DNA from 3 places in the Lysinibacillus sp. FSL K6-0232 genome. Region 1 is predicted to be linked to each of the others. Evidence: a T-box and tRNA genes for the amino acid it is inferred to sense, from the RefSeq annotation. Region 1 holds a T-box; the other regions hold tRNA genes.
What was found. A T-box is a leader RNA that pairs with one kind of tRNA and senses whether it is charged. The one in region 1 lies ahead of trpS (tryptophan--tRNA ligase), so its partner is inferred to be a tRNA-Trp.
Positions count from the first base shown of each region.

Region 1 (3,251 bases):
CAAATCGGACCTTCTACATCAAAATAATCCTCCGTGTTTACTTCATCAATCATATCCCAAAAAAGTTGCTCACCCTTTGCTCGATTGTACCAAATCTCTTCACGGCTATAGCCGCGATCCTCTATATCATTGTACGTAATAAAGAGCTTGAGTGTATTTTCATTTACACGTTCGATGTCCACTAGACCTCATCTCCCTTCACTGTCATATGTCGAAAAACAGCTTTGTTTCATTAGTATGCTTTTATTCATTAATTTTAACCTTCATACCACAATTGTTTTTCAACCTTTGACCACACTACAATAAAATTACTTGAGGAGCTGTAAATATAAAATTTTTTATTTACAGTTATCCCTATCTCTATTGTATGCTGTTTTGTCATAAAATGAAAAGGATATACACCGTTTCACAGAAGTTATTTGAATTATTGAAATTGTAGTAAACTATTTAACTTAAATCAAGTTTAACATACTTTTACGGAAATATATGACTCTTTCCTATTAATTATTATACTTTATAGAGAAGGATTTACCTAAAGTAAACCATAAAAAAATAGATGTCACAATATGTATTTTACATTTGTAACATCTACTACCTATATTATTCAAAATCGATACGATTAATTCACCATGCGCTGAGCTTCTTGTAATTGATATGCACGAACTTTACGAGGTAAGAAGCGACGAATTTCATCTTCGTTATAGCCAACTTGCAGACGCTTTTCATCCAAAATAATTGGTCGACGTAATAATCCAGGGTATTCCTGAATTAATTCATATAAACGTTGTAATGGTAAGCTTTCAACATCCACGTTTAATTTTTGAAAAATTTTTGAGCGAGTAGAAATAATTTCATCAGTTCCATCTTCTGTCATCCGTAAAATTTTTTTTATTTCACTAATGCTTAGTGGTTCAGAAAATATATTTCGTTCTGTATATGGAATATCATGTTCTTCTAACCATGCTTTTGCTTTACGACAAGAAGTACAACTTGGTGATGTAAATAGCGTTACGATCATTCTGACACATCCTTTCATCTTGTAATCATTATCTATAAACTAGCGTGTTAAATTAGAATTAATGTAATGTAAGATACACAATAACATTATACAGCACTCTGCTGTATTTGAATATAGTTCCAGTAAAAAAAAGACGAATTATATAACTAAATATTCTGTCTATTCATATATTTTCATCTATCTATCTTTTGTGACGTATATGATGACTAATACTAATATTCCCACTTCCAACACATTTTAAACATCTGTTAAACGTACTCTTTTGTTCTCATTTACAAAAAATAAACGAGAATACTGTCAATTCGACGTGTACAGCAACTCGTAATTTTACTAAAAATAATTGTCATTTTAACAAATTTACGCAACAAAAAAAGCATATAATTTTTTCTCGAAAAAAAACACCGCCAAAAGTCTGACTTTACATAATTTAATCTTTATAATATAATTTTTTGCAATTATACATTACATTGAGAAAAAACGCTGACGAAGAGTAGTACATATACTAAAACGTTTAGAGAGTCTGTGGTTGCTGCAAACAGATCGTGGAGGTATATGGAATGGACTTCCGAGTTAGCTTTGTGAACGTATCACACTATTAGCAAAGCTCGTTCCTTCACGTTACGAAGCAAAGTGGCCAATTGAGGCAAGCTGGGTGGTACCGCGGATACAAACATCATTCGTCCCTTTATTAGAAAAAATCTAATAAGGACGCATGATGTTTTTTTATGGAATCGATAAGGAGGAAATTTTTATGACAACTATTTTTTCGGGCGTACAGCCAACAGGGATCGTTACTTTAGGGAACTACTTAGGAGCCTTTAAACAATTCCCTGCACTACAGGATGAAGGCAATGCTATTTATTGTATCGTTGATCAGCATGCGATCACAGTTGCACAGGAGCCAAAGGAATTGCGTGACAATATTCGAAAGCTAGCGGCTACATATATTGCTACGGGTATTGACCCTCAAAAATCAACACTATTTATTCAATCAGAGGTTCCAGCACATGCACAAGCAAGCTGGATGCTACAATGTGTTGCATCTATCGGTGAGCTTGAACGTATGACGCAATTTAAAGATAAATCACATGGCAAGGAGAGCGTATCTGCTGCCCTGTTAACATATCCACCATTAATGGCAGCGGATATTTTACTGTACAATACCAATATCGTTCCTGTTGGTGATGATCAAAAACAGCATATTGAGCTAACACGCGACCTTGCAGAGCGCTTTAATAAACGTTATGGCGATGTTTTTACAATTCCAGAAATTCAATTGCCAAAAGCGGGTGCTCGCATTAAATCTTTACAAGAGCCAACGAAAAAAATGAGCAAATCTGATCCAAATACAAAAGCAACCATTAAATTATTAGATACAGCAAAGGACATCGAGAAAAAGATTAAATCAGCGGTTACAGATTCTGATGGTATTGTGGCATTTGATGTGGATAATAAACCAGGTGTATCGAACTTATTAACAATTGAATCAGCCATTTCAGGAGTTGCAATTGAAGACCTTGTGAAAAAATATGAAGGCATTGGCTATGGCGGCTTTAAGCAGGGCGTAGCAGCAGCGGTTATTGAGCATCTAGCGCCTATCCAAGAGAAATTCTACAATTTAGTAGAATCCTCTGAACTAGATATTATCTTAGATGAGGGTGCTGAAAAAGCAAATGCTATTGCTAGCGCCACATTAAAGCGTATGGAGGAAGGTATGGGTCTTGGTCGCGCACGTCGCTAAATTATAGCTTGTCTGCTGAGCGATCAAAACCAATATCCAAAACAACAGCACATAATATAATACAGGCGCCGATTGCCATATAAAACTCTGTTGTTTGAAGCATAAATTTAAATACAACTTTCCAAGAATAGCCAAGGGTACGGTAATTCAAATACAGTATCAGATTTCCTAGTGAGAGGATCATTAAGCCATAGCTTACTAAAAATATAAAAAGACGAAACAAAGTAGCGGCATCCTTTCTATTTCTTCTTACTTATCATGTATTCACAAAACTATAAAAAAAGACGTCAGCCATGAAAATTAGCTGACGTTTTTTAATGTAGATATTCTACTTATGCTTCATATTTTTTAAATAAAAGGCTAGCATTATGGCCACCAAAGCCTAGTGAATTACTCATTGCGTATTGAATCTCCGCTGTGCGTGCTTCATTTGGTACATAATCTAAATCACAATCAGGATCTGGCTCTGTTAGATTAATTGTTGGTGGTAAT
Region 1 is NZ_JBBOYW010000001.1:802,152-805,402, reverse strand. It holds gene mecA (adaptor protein MecA) at 1-182, opposite strand, end outside; gene spxA (transcriptional regulator SpxA) at 620-1,015, opposite strand; T-box leader at 1,490-1,706, shown strand; gene trpS (tryptophan--tRNA ligase) at 1,770-2,759, shown strand; gene MHB42_RS03680 (hypothetical protein) at 2,761-2,982, opposite strand; gene fabF (beta-ketoacyl-ACP synthase II) at 3,092-3,251, opposite strand, start outside.

Region 2 (3,251 bases), 2.5 Mb from region 1:
GTTGTACGTACAGCTTATGAATCCACAAGACGAAGCCTCACTGCCATTCGATCCGCTAGACGATACAAAGGTATGGGATGCACAGCAGTACCCGCTGCTACCAGTCGGCAAGATGGTATTGAACCAAAATCCCAATAATTATAAAGAACAGGTGGAAAAGCTGGCCTTTTCCCCGTCTAATATGCTGGAGGGCGTCGAGTTTTCCTTCGATAGAGTGCTTCAAGGTCGTTCCAATATCTATACGGATTCACAACGTTATCGATTAGGACCGAATTTCCGTAGCATACCGATCAACCATCAGGCGAACTGGAAGCCATCAGACGAGGTAACGAGCAGCATGGGCAGCTATGTGGCAGGCCGGCTCGAACGCACTGCACCTCCAAAAGGTGATGATTTCACGCAGCCAGGGCAATTTTACAACTCGCTAGCGCCTGTGCTTCAGGAGCATTTAGTCCACAACATTGCCTCTGATCTTGGGGCTGCCTCTCCAAAGCTGCAACAGATTGTGTTAGGTTATCTAACCCAAGCAAGCCCAGAGCTGGGAGAACGTGTTGCCCGACAAATTGGGACTAAAGGAAAGAGGTAGTACCTGTCTAATCGTCAAACAATAGAGAAACCCAAACGTCCTGAAACAAAACGCTAGCCTTTCTCGAATTCCGACTGCCCTCCGTTTATAAAACTGAGGGCATATTTTTATACAATCAGCTACTTAAAAACATTTATCGAAGAAACCTACTACTTAAGCAACATATTCTAGTTTGCATACGAGTAACTCCCTTTCATACATATATTGAGCGTGAGTGGATGTTAAGCTTATCTATAGCATCTAGCATCTTCAGTCAATACCGTGAGTGTAATAAACAAAATAAAAAAAGTTCATCAGAGATAATCTCTAATGAACCATTATTAGTTAATTTGATACCGGTGGTCGGGGTCGAACCGACACTCCAGAAGGAACACGATTTTGAGTCGTGCGCGTCTGCCAATTCCGCCACACCGGCATAATAAAGATAAAAAAAATCGGATAATCCGATTAGCAGTAAAAATATGGAGGCGGCAACCGGATTTGAACCGGTGATAAGGGTGTTGCAGACCCGTGCCTTACCACTTGGCTATGCCGCCATCATATTTGGAGCGGAAGACGAGGTTCGAACTCGCGACCCCCACCTTGGCAAGGTGGTGTTCTACCACTGAACTACTTCCGCATAAAATGGCTGGGGTACTAGGATTCGAACCTAGGCATGACGGAATCAAAATCCGTTGCCTTACCGCTTGGCTATACCCCAACGTTAAAATGGGGCGACTGATGGGAATCGAACCCACGAATGTCGGAACCACAATCCGATGCGTTAACCACTTCGCCACAATCGCCATTATTATAATTGCTATTAATTTTATATTTGATGGGGCGACTGATGGGAATCGAACCCACGAATGCCGGAACCACAATCCGGTGCGTTAACCACTTCGCCACAATCGCCATAAAATTAATTGGCAGGGGCAGTAGGAATCGAACCCACACCAAAGGTTTTGGAGACCTCTATTCTACCGTTGAACTATGCCCCTATAATCAATAAAGCTGGTGGAGGGGGACGGATTCGAACCGCCGAACCCTAAGGAGCGGATTTACAGTCCGCCGCGTTTAGCCACTTCGCTACCCCTCCGGTAAGATGGTGCCGGCTATAGGAATCGAACCCACGACCTACTGATTACAAGTCAGTTGCTCTACCTGCTGAGCTAAACCGGCATAATAAATATGGTGGGTCAGGACGGAATCGAACCGCCGACACTTAGAGCTTCAATCTAATGCTCTACCAACTGAGCTACTGACCCACATGTTAAAATAAATGGCGGTCCCGACCGGGATCGAACCGGCGATCTCCTGCGTGACAGGCAGGCATGTTAACCGCTACACCACGGGACCATTTGATTGCTTTCATCCATAAAAAATTGGTTGCGGGGGCCGGATTTGAACCAACGACCTTCGGGTTATGAGCCCGACGAGCTACCACTGCTCCACCCCGCGACAATAATATGCATTTAGTAAAAATAATGGTGGAGGATGACGGGCTCGAACCGCCGACCCCCTGCTTGTAAGGCAGGTGCTCTCCCAGCTGAGCTAATCCTCCATCTGGGTATTAAATAAAATGGTGACCCCTACGGGATTCGAACCCGTGTTACCGCCGTGAAAGGGCGGTGTCTTAACCACTTGACCAAGGGGCCTTCGTTTGGAATAAATCAAAGTGCTGGCGGAGAGTAAGGGATTTGAACCCTTGAGACAGTGTTAACCGCCTACACGATTTCCAATCGTGCTCCTTCGGCCACTCGGACAACTCTCCAAGAATGGCTCCGAAGGCAGGACTCGAACCTGCGACAACCTGATTAACAGTCAGGTGCTACTACCAACTGAGCTACTTCGGAATAATTTTAATATACAGCCTAGCGACGTCCTACTCTCACAGGGGGAAGCCCCCAACTACCATCGGCGCGAAAGAGCTTAACTTCCGTGTTCGGGATGGGAACGGGTGTGACCTCTTTGCCATTATCACTAGACTATTTAAAAGACAAGATTTATTATAACAGGTTTTGTTATTATTGCAAGCTTTTTTTAAAACTTTCTTGTTCTTTCAAAACTGGATAAACGGTGCATTGAATTGCGTCAAACTGGTTTTGGTTAAGTCCTCGATCGATTAGTATTCGTCAGCTCCATGTGTCACCACACTTCCACCTCGAACCTATCTACCTCATCGTCTTTGAGGGATCTTACTTACTTGCGTAATGGGAAATCTCATCTTGAGGGGGGCTTCATGCTTAGATGCTTTCAGCACTTATCCCGTCCACACATAGCTACCCAGCGATGCCTTTGGCAAGACAACTGGTACACCAGCGGTGTGTCCATCCCGGTCCTCTCGTACTAAGGACAGCTCCTCTCAAATTTCCTACGCCCACGACGGATAGGGACCGAACTGTCTCACGACGTTCTGAACCCAGCTCGCGTACCGCTTTAATGGGCGAACAGCCCAACCCTTGGGACCGACTACAGCCCCAGGATGCGATGAGCCGACATCGAGGTGCCAAACCTCCCCGTCGATGTGGACTCTTGGGGGAGATAAGCCTGTTATCCCCGGGGTAGCTTTTATCCGTTGAGCGATGGCCCTTCCATGCGGAACCACCGGATCACTAAGCCCGTCTTTCGACCCTGCTCGACTTGTCGGTCTCGCAGTCAAGCTCCCTTGTGCCTTTACACTCTA
Region 2 is NZ_JBBOYW010000001.1:3,325,787-3,329,037, forward strand. It holds gene MHB42_RS16305 (catalase) at 1-586, shown strand, start outside; tRNA gene MHB42_RS16310 (tRNA-Leu) at 920-1,001, opposite strand; tRNA gene MHB42_RS16315 (tRNA-Cys) at 1,049-1,122, opposite strand; tRNA gene MHB42_RS16320 (tRNA-Gly) at 1,131-1,205, opposite strand; tRNA gene MHB42_RS16325 (tRNA-Gln) at 1,212-1,286, opposite strand; tRNA gene MHB42_RS16330 (tRNA-His) at 1,296-1,371, opposite strand; tRNA gene MHB42_RS16335 (tRNA-His) at 1,405-1,480, opposite strand; tRNA gene MHB42_RS16340 (tRNA-Trp) at 1,493-1,566, opposite strand; tRNA gene MHB42_RS16345 (tRNA-Tyr) at 1,581-1,664, opposite strand; tRNA gene MHB42_RS16350 (tRNA-Thr) at 1,672-1,747, opposite strand; tRNA gene MHB42_RS16355 (tRNA-Phe) at 1,758-1,833, opposite strand; tRNA gene MHB42_RS16360 (tRNA-Asp) at 1,849-1,924, opposite strand; tRNA gene MHB42_RS16365 (tRNA-Met) at 1,952-2,026, opposite strand; tRNA gene MHB42_RS16370 (tRNA-Val) at 2,054-2,129, opposite strand; tRNA gene MHB42_RS16375 (tRNA-Glu) at 2,149-2,223, opposite strand; tRNA gene MHB42_RS16380 (tRNA-Ser) at 2,248-2,339, opposite strand; tRNA gene MHB42_RS16385 (tRNA-Asn) at 2,345-2,421, opposite strand; rRNA gene rrf (5S ribosomal RNA) at 2,438-2,553, opposite strand; rRNA gene MHB42_RS16395 (23S ribosomal RNA) at 2,671-3,251, opposite strand, start outside.
Region 2: it encodes a tRNA-Trp, which carries the amino acid that the T-box ahead of trpS (tryptophan--tRNA ligase) is inferred to sense. The anticodon was not compared.

Region 3 (3,251 bases), 490 kb from region 1:
CTTTAAAAATTGCTGTATCTCCTGTCTATTCATAGTCCAATTCCTCCATCTACCCTCATATTAGAGGAAGGAAAGTGCTAGCACCATGAAAATATCTTTTAAAAAAACATACATATTTTATATATGAAATAGTTTGTTCAAAATTAAAGCTAGTTGTTATGTTATTTTATATAAAATTAAACAATGGAAAAGCCTAGGCACAAATTGAATGCCTAGGCTTTGAATTACGATGACATGTATAGATTAGCATATTGTACTAAACAATTTCTGAACAAAATAGTTACTACCTGCCCAACGAATATCATAAATATCCATATAGAAATGTACCTCGGCTATTTGGCATTTGCCGAAGTCATTGTAATTTGACTATTGTCGATGATGGGACTCATTTATGACAGTTAAATTTTTTAAATACAGACATATTTTATCCAGCATCATCTTTTTCTATAGCCGACCTGTAATTATTAACATATTTATCGTAGAATCAATTTTTCTAAGAGAGGGCAGTCAATATATTATTAAGTAAATATATATGAACAGCTCTTTCCATTAGTTATCCTAATACTTATTAAATTTCCTCATTACTATTCACAAGTATAAAGACAAATAAAAAAGCATGTAACATATACTTATGCTACATGCTTGATGACCCGTACGGGATTCGAACCCGTGTTACCGCCGTGAAAGGGCGGTGTCTTAACCACTTGACCAACGGGCCGTGGCTCCGAAGGCAGGACTCGAACCTGCGACAACCTGATTAACAGTCAGGTGCTACTACCAACTGAGCTACTTCGGAATAATGATGATTGATGGGCCTAAATGGACTCGAACCATCGACCTCACGCTTATCAGGCGTGCGCTCTAACCAGCTGAGCTATAGGCCCTTGGAGCGGGTGATGAGAATCGAACTCACGACATCAGCTTGGAAGGCTGAGGTTTTACCATTAAACTACACCCGCAAATAATGGTGGGTCAGGACGGAATCGAACCGCCGACACTTAGAGCTTCAATCTAATGCTCTACCAACTGAGCTACTGACCCGAGAAATGGAGGAGGTAGAGGGATTCGAACCCCCGCGCGGTGTTACCCGCCTGTCGGTTTTCAAGACCGATCCCTTCAGCCAGACTTGGGTATACCTCCAAAAATATTAAAATATATGGTGGAGCCTAGCGGGATCGAACCGCTGACCTCCTGCGTGCAAGGCAGGCGCTCTCCCAGCTGAGCTAAGGCCCCATCATTTTAGAAAATGGTCGGAATGACAGGATTCGAACCTACGACCCCTTGGTCCCAAACCAAGTGCTCTACCAAGCTGAGCTACATTCCGAAAACACATTTTATTGGCGCGCCCGACAGGAGTCGAACCCATAACCTTCTGATCCGTAGTCAGACGCTCTATCCAATTGAGCTACGGGCGCTTATTATGTAATAACAATGAGCCATGAAGGACTCGAACCTTCGACCCTCTGATTAAAAGTCAGATGCTCTACCAACTGAGCTAATGGCTCATAAAAGAAAAAATGGCTGGGGTACTAGGATTCGAACCTAGGCATGACGGAATCAAAATCCGTTGCCTTACCGCTTGGCTATACCCCAACATTAAAATGGGGCGACTGATGGGAATCGAACCCACGAATGTCGGAACCACAATCCGATGCGTTAACCACTTCGCCACAATCGCCACTATATATGATAACAGCTACATATGAACGAGTACCTCAAGACCTGGCAGGGGCAGTAGGAATCGAACCCACACCAAAGGTTTTGGAGACCTCTATTCTACCGTTGAACTATGCCCCTAAAAATGGTGGAGGGGGACGGATTCGAACCGCCGAACCCTAAGGAGCGGATTTACAGTCCGCCGCGTTTAGCCACTTCGCTACCCCTCCAAGGGAATGATGCCGGCGATAGGAGTCGAACCCACGACCTACTGATTACAAGTCAGTTGCTCTACCAACTGAGCTACACCGGCATATAATATGGCGGTCCCGACCGGGATCGAACCGGCGATCTCCTGCGTGACAGGCAGGCATGTTAACCGCTACACCACGGGACCATAATGGTGGAGGATGACGGGCTCGAACCGCCGACCCCCTGCTTGTAAGGCAGGTGCTCTCCCAGCTGAGCTAATCCTCCACATAAAAAATAAGCGAAGCGACGTCCTACTCTCACAGGGGGAAGCCCCCAACTACCATCGGCGCGAAAGAGCTTAACTTCCGTGTTCGGTATGGAAACGGGTGTGACCTCTTTGCCATTATCACTTCACTTATTCAATTGAAAGAATTATTCTTTCAAAACTGGATAAACGGTGCATTGAATTGCGTCAAACTGGTTTTGGTTAAGTCCTCGATCGATTAGTATTCGTCAGCTCCATGTGTCGCCACACTTCCACCTCGAACCTATCTACCTCATCGTCTTTGAGGGATCTTACTTACTTGCGTAATGGGAAATCTCATCTTGAGGGGGGCTTCATGCTTAGATGCTTTCAGCACTTATCCCGTCCACACATAGCTACCCAGCGATGCCTTTGGCAAGACAACTGGTACACCAGCGGTGTGTCCATCCCGGTCCTCTCGTACTAAGGACAGCTCCTCTCAAATTTCCTACGCCCACGACGGATAGGGACCGAACTGTCTCACGACGTTCTGAACCCAGCTCGCGTACCGCTTTAATGGGCGAACAGCCCAACCCTTGGGACCGACTACAGCCCCAGGATGCGATGAGCCGACATCGAGGTGCCAAACCTCCCCGTCGATGTGGACTCTTGGGGGAGATAAGCCTGTTATCCCCGGGGTAGCTTTTATCCGTTGAGCGATGGCCCTTCCATGCGGAACCACCGGATCACTAAGCCCGTCTTTCGACCCTGCTCGACTTGTCGGTCTCGCAGTCAAGCTCCCTTGTGCCTTTACACTCTACGAATGATTTCCAACCATTCTGAGGGAACCTTTGGGCGCCTCCGTTACCTTTTAGGAGGCGACCGCCCCAGTCAAACTGTCCGCCTGACACTGTCTCCTGCCCCGCTAAGGGGCATGGGTTAGAATTTCAATACAACCAGGGTAGTATCCCACCGACGCCTCCTTCGAAGCTGGCGCTCCGAGATCTCTGGCTCCTACCTATCCTGTACAAGTTGTACCAAAATTCAATATCAGGCTACAGTAAAGCTCCACGGGGTCTTTCCGTCCTGTCGCGGGTAACCTGCATCTTCACAGGTACTATAATTTCACCGAGTCTCTCGTTGAGACAGTGCCCAGATC
Region 3 is NZ_JBBOYW010000001.1:315,992-319,242, reverse strand. It holds gene MHB42_RS01555 (nitric oxide synthase oxygenase) at 1-33, opposite strand, end outside; tRNA gene MHB42_RS01550 (tRNA-Glu) at 647-718, opposite strand; tRNA gene MHB42_RS01545 (tRNA-Asn) at 720-796, opposite strand; tRNA gene MHB42_RS01540 (tRNA-Ile) at 811-884, opposite strand; tRNA gene MHB42_RS01535 (tRNA-Gly) at 886-959, opposite strand; tRNA gene MHB42_RS01530 (tRNA-Phe) at 966-1,041, opposite strand; tRNA gene MHB42_RS01525 (tRNA-Ser) at 1,048-1,140, opposite strand; tRNA gene MHB42_RS01520 (tRNA-Ala) at 1,158-1,233, opposite strand; tRNA gene MHB42_RS01515 (tRNA-Pro) at 1,248-1,324, opposite strand; tRNA gene MHB42_RS01510 (tRNA-Arg) at 1,339-1,415, opposite strand; tRNA gene MHB42_RS01505 (tRNA-Lys) at 1,433-1,505, opposite strand; tRNA gene MHB42_RS01500 (tRNA-Gln) at 1,519-1,593, opposite strand; tRNA gene MHB42_RS01495 (tRNA-His) at 1,603-1,678, opposite strand; tRNA gene MHB42_RS01490 (tRNA-Trp) at 1,724-1,797, opposite strand; tRNA gene MHB42_RS01485 (tRNA-Tyr) at 1,803-1,886, opposite strand; tRNA gene MHB42_RS01480 (tRNA-Thr) at 1,897-1,969, opposite strand; tRNA gene MHB42_RS01475 (tRNA-Asp) at 1,978-2,053, opposite strand; tRNA gene MHB42_RS01470 (tRNA-Val) at 2,058-2,133, opposite strand; rRNA gene rrf (5S ribosomal RNA) at 2,147-2,262, opposite strand; rRNA gene MHB42_RS01460 (23S ribosomal RNA) at 2,332-3,251, opposite strand, start outside.
Region 3: it encodes a tRNA-Trp, which carries the amino acid that the T-box ahead of trpS (tryptophan--tRNA ligase) is inferred to sense. The anticodon was not compared.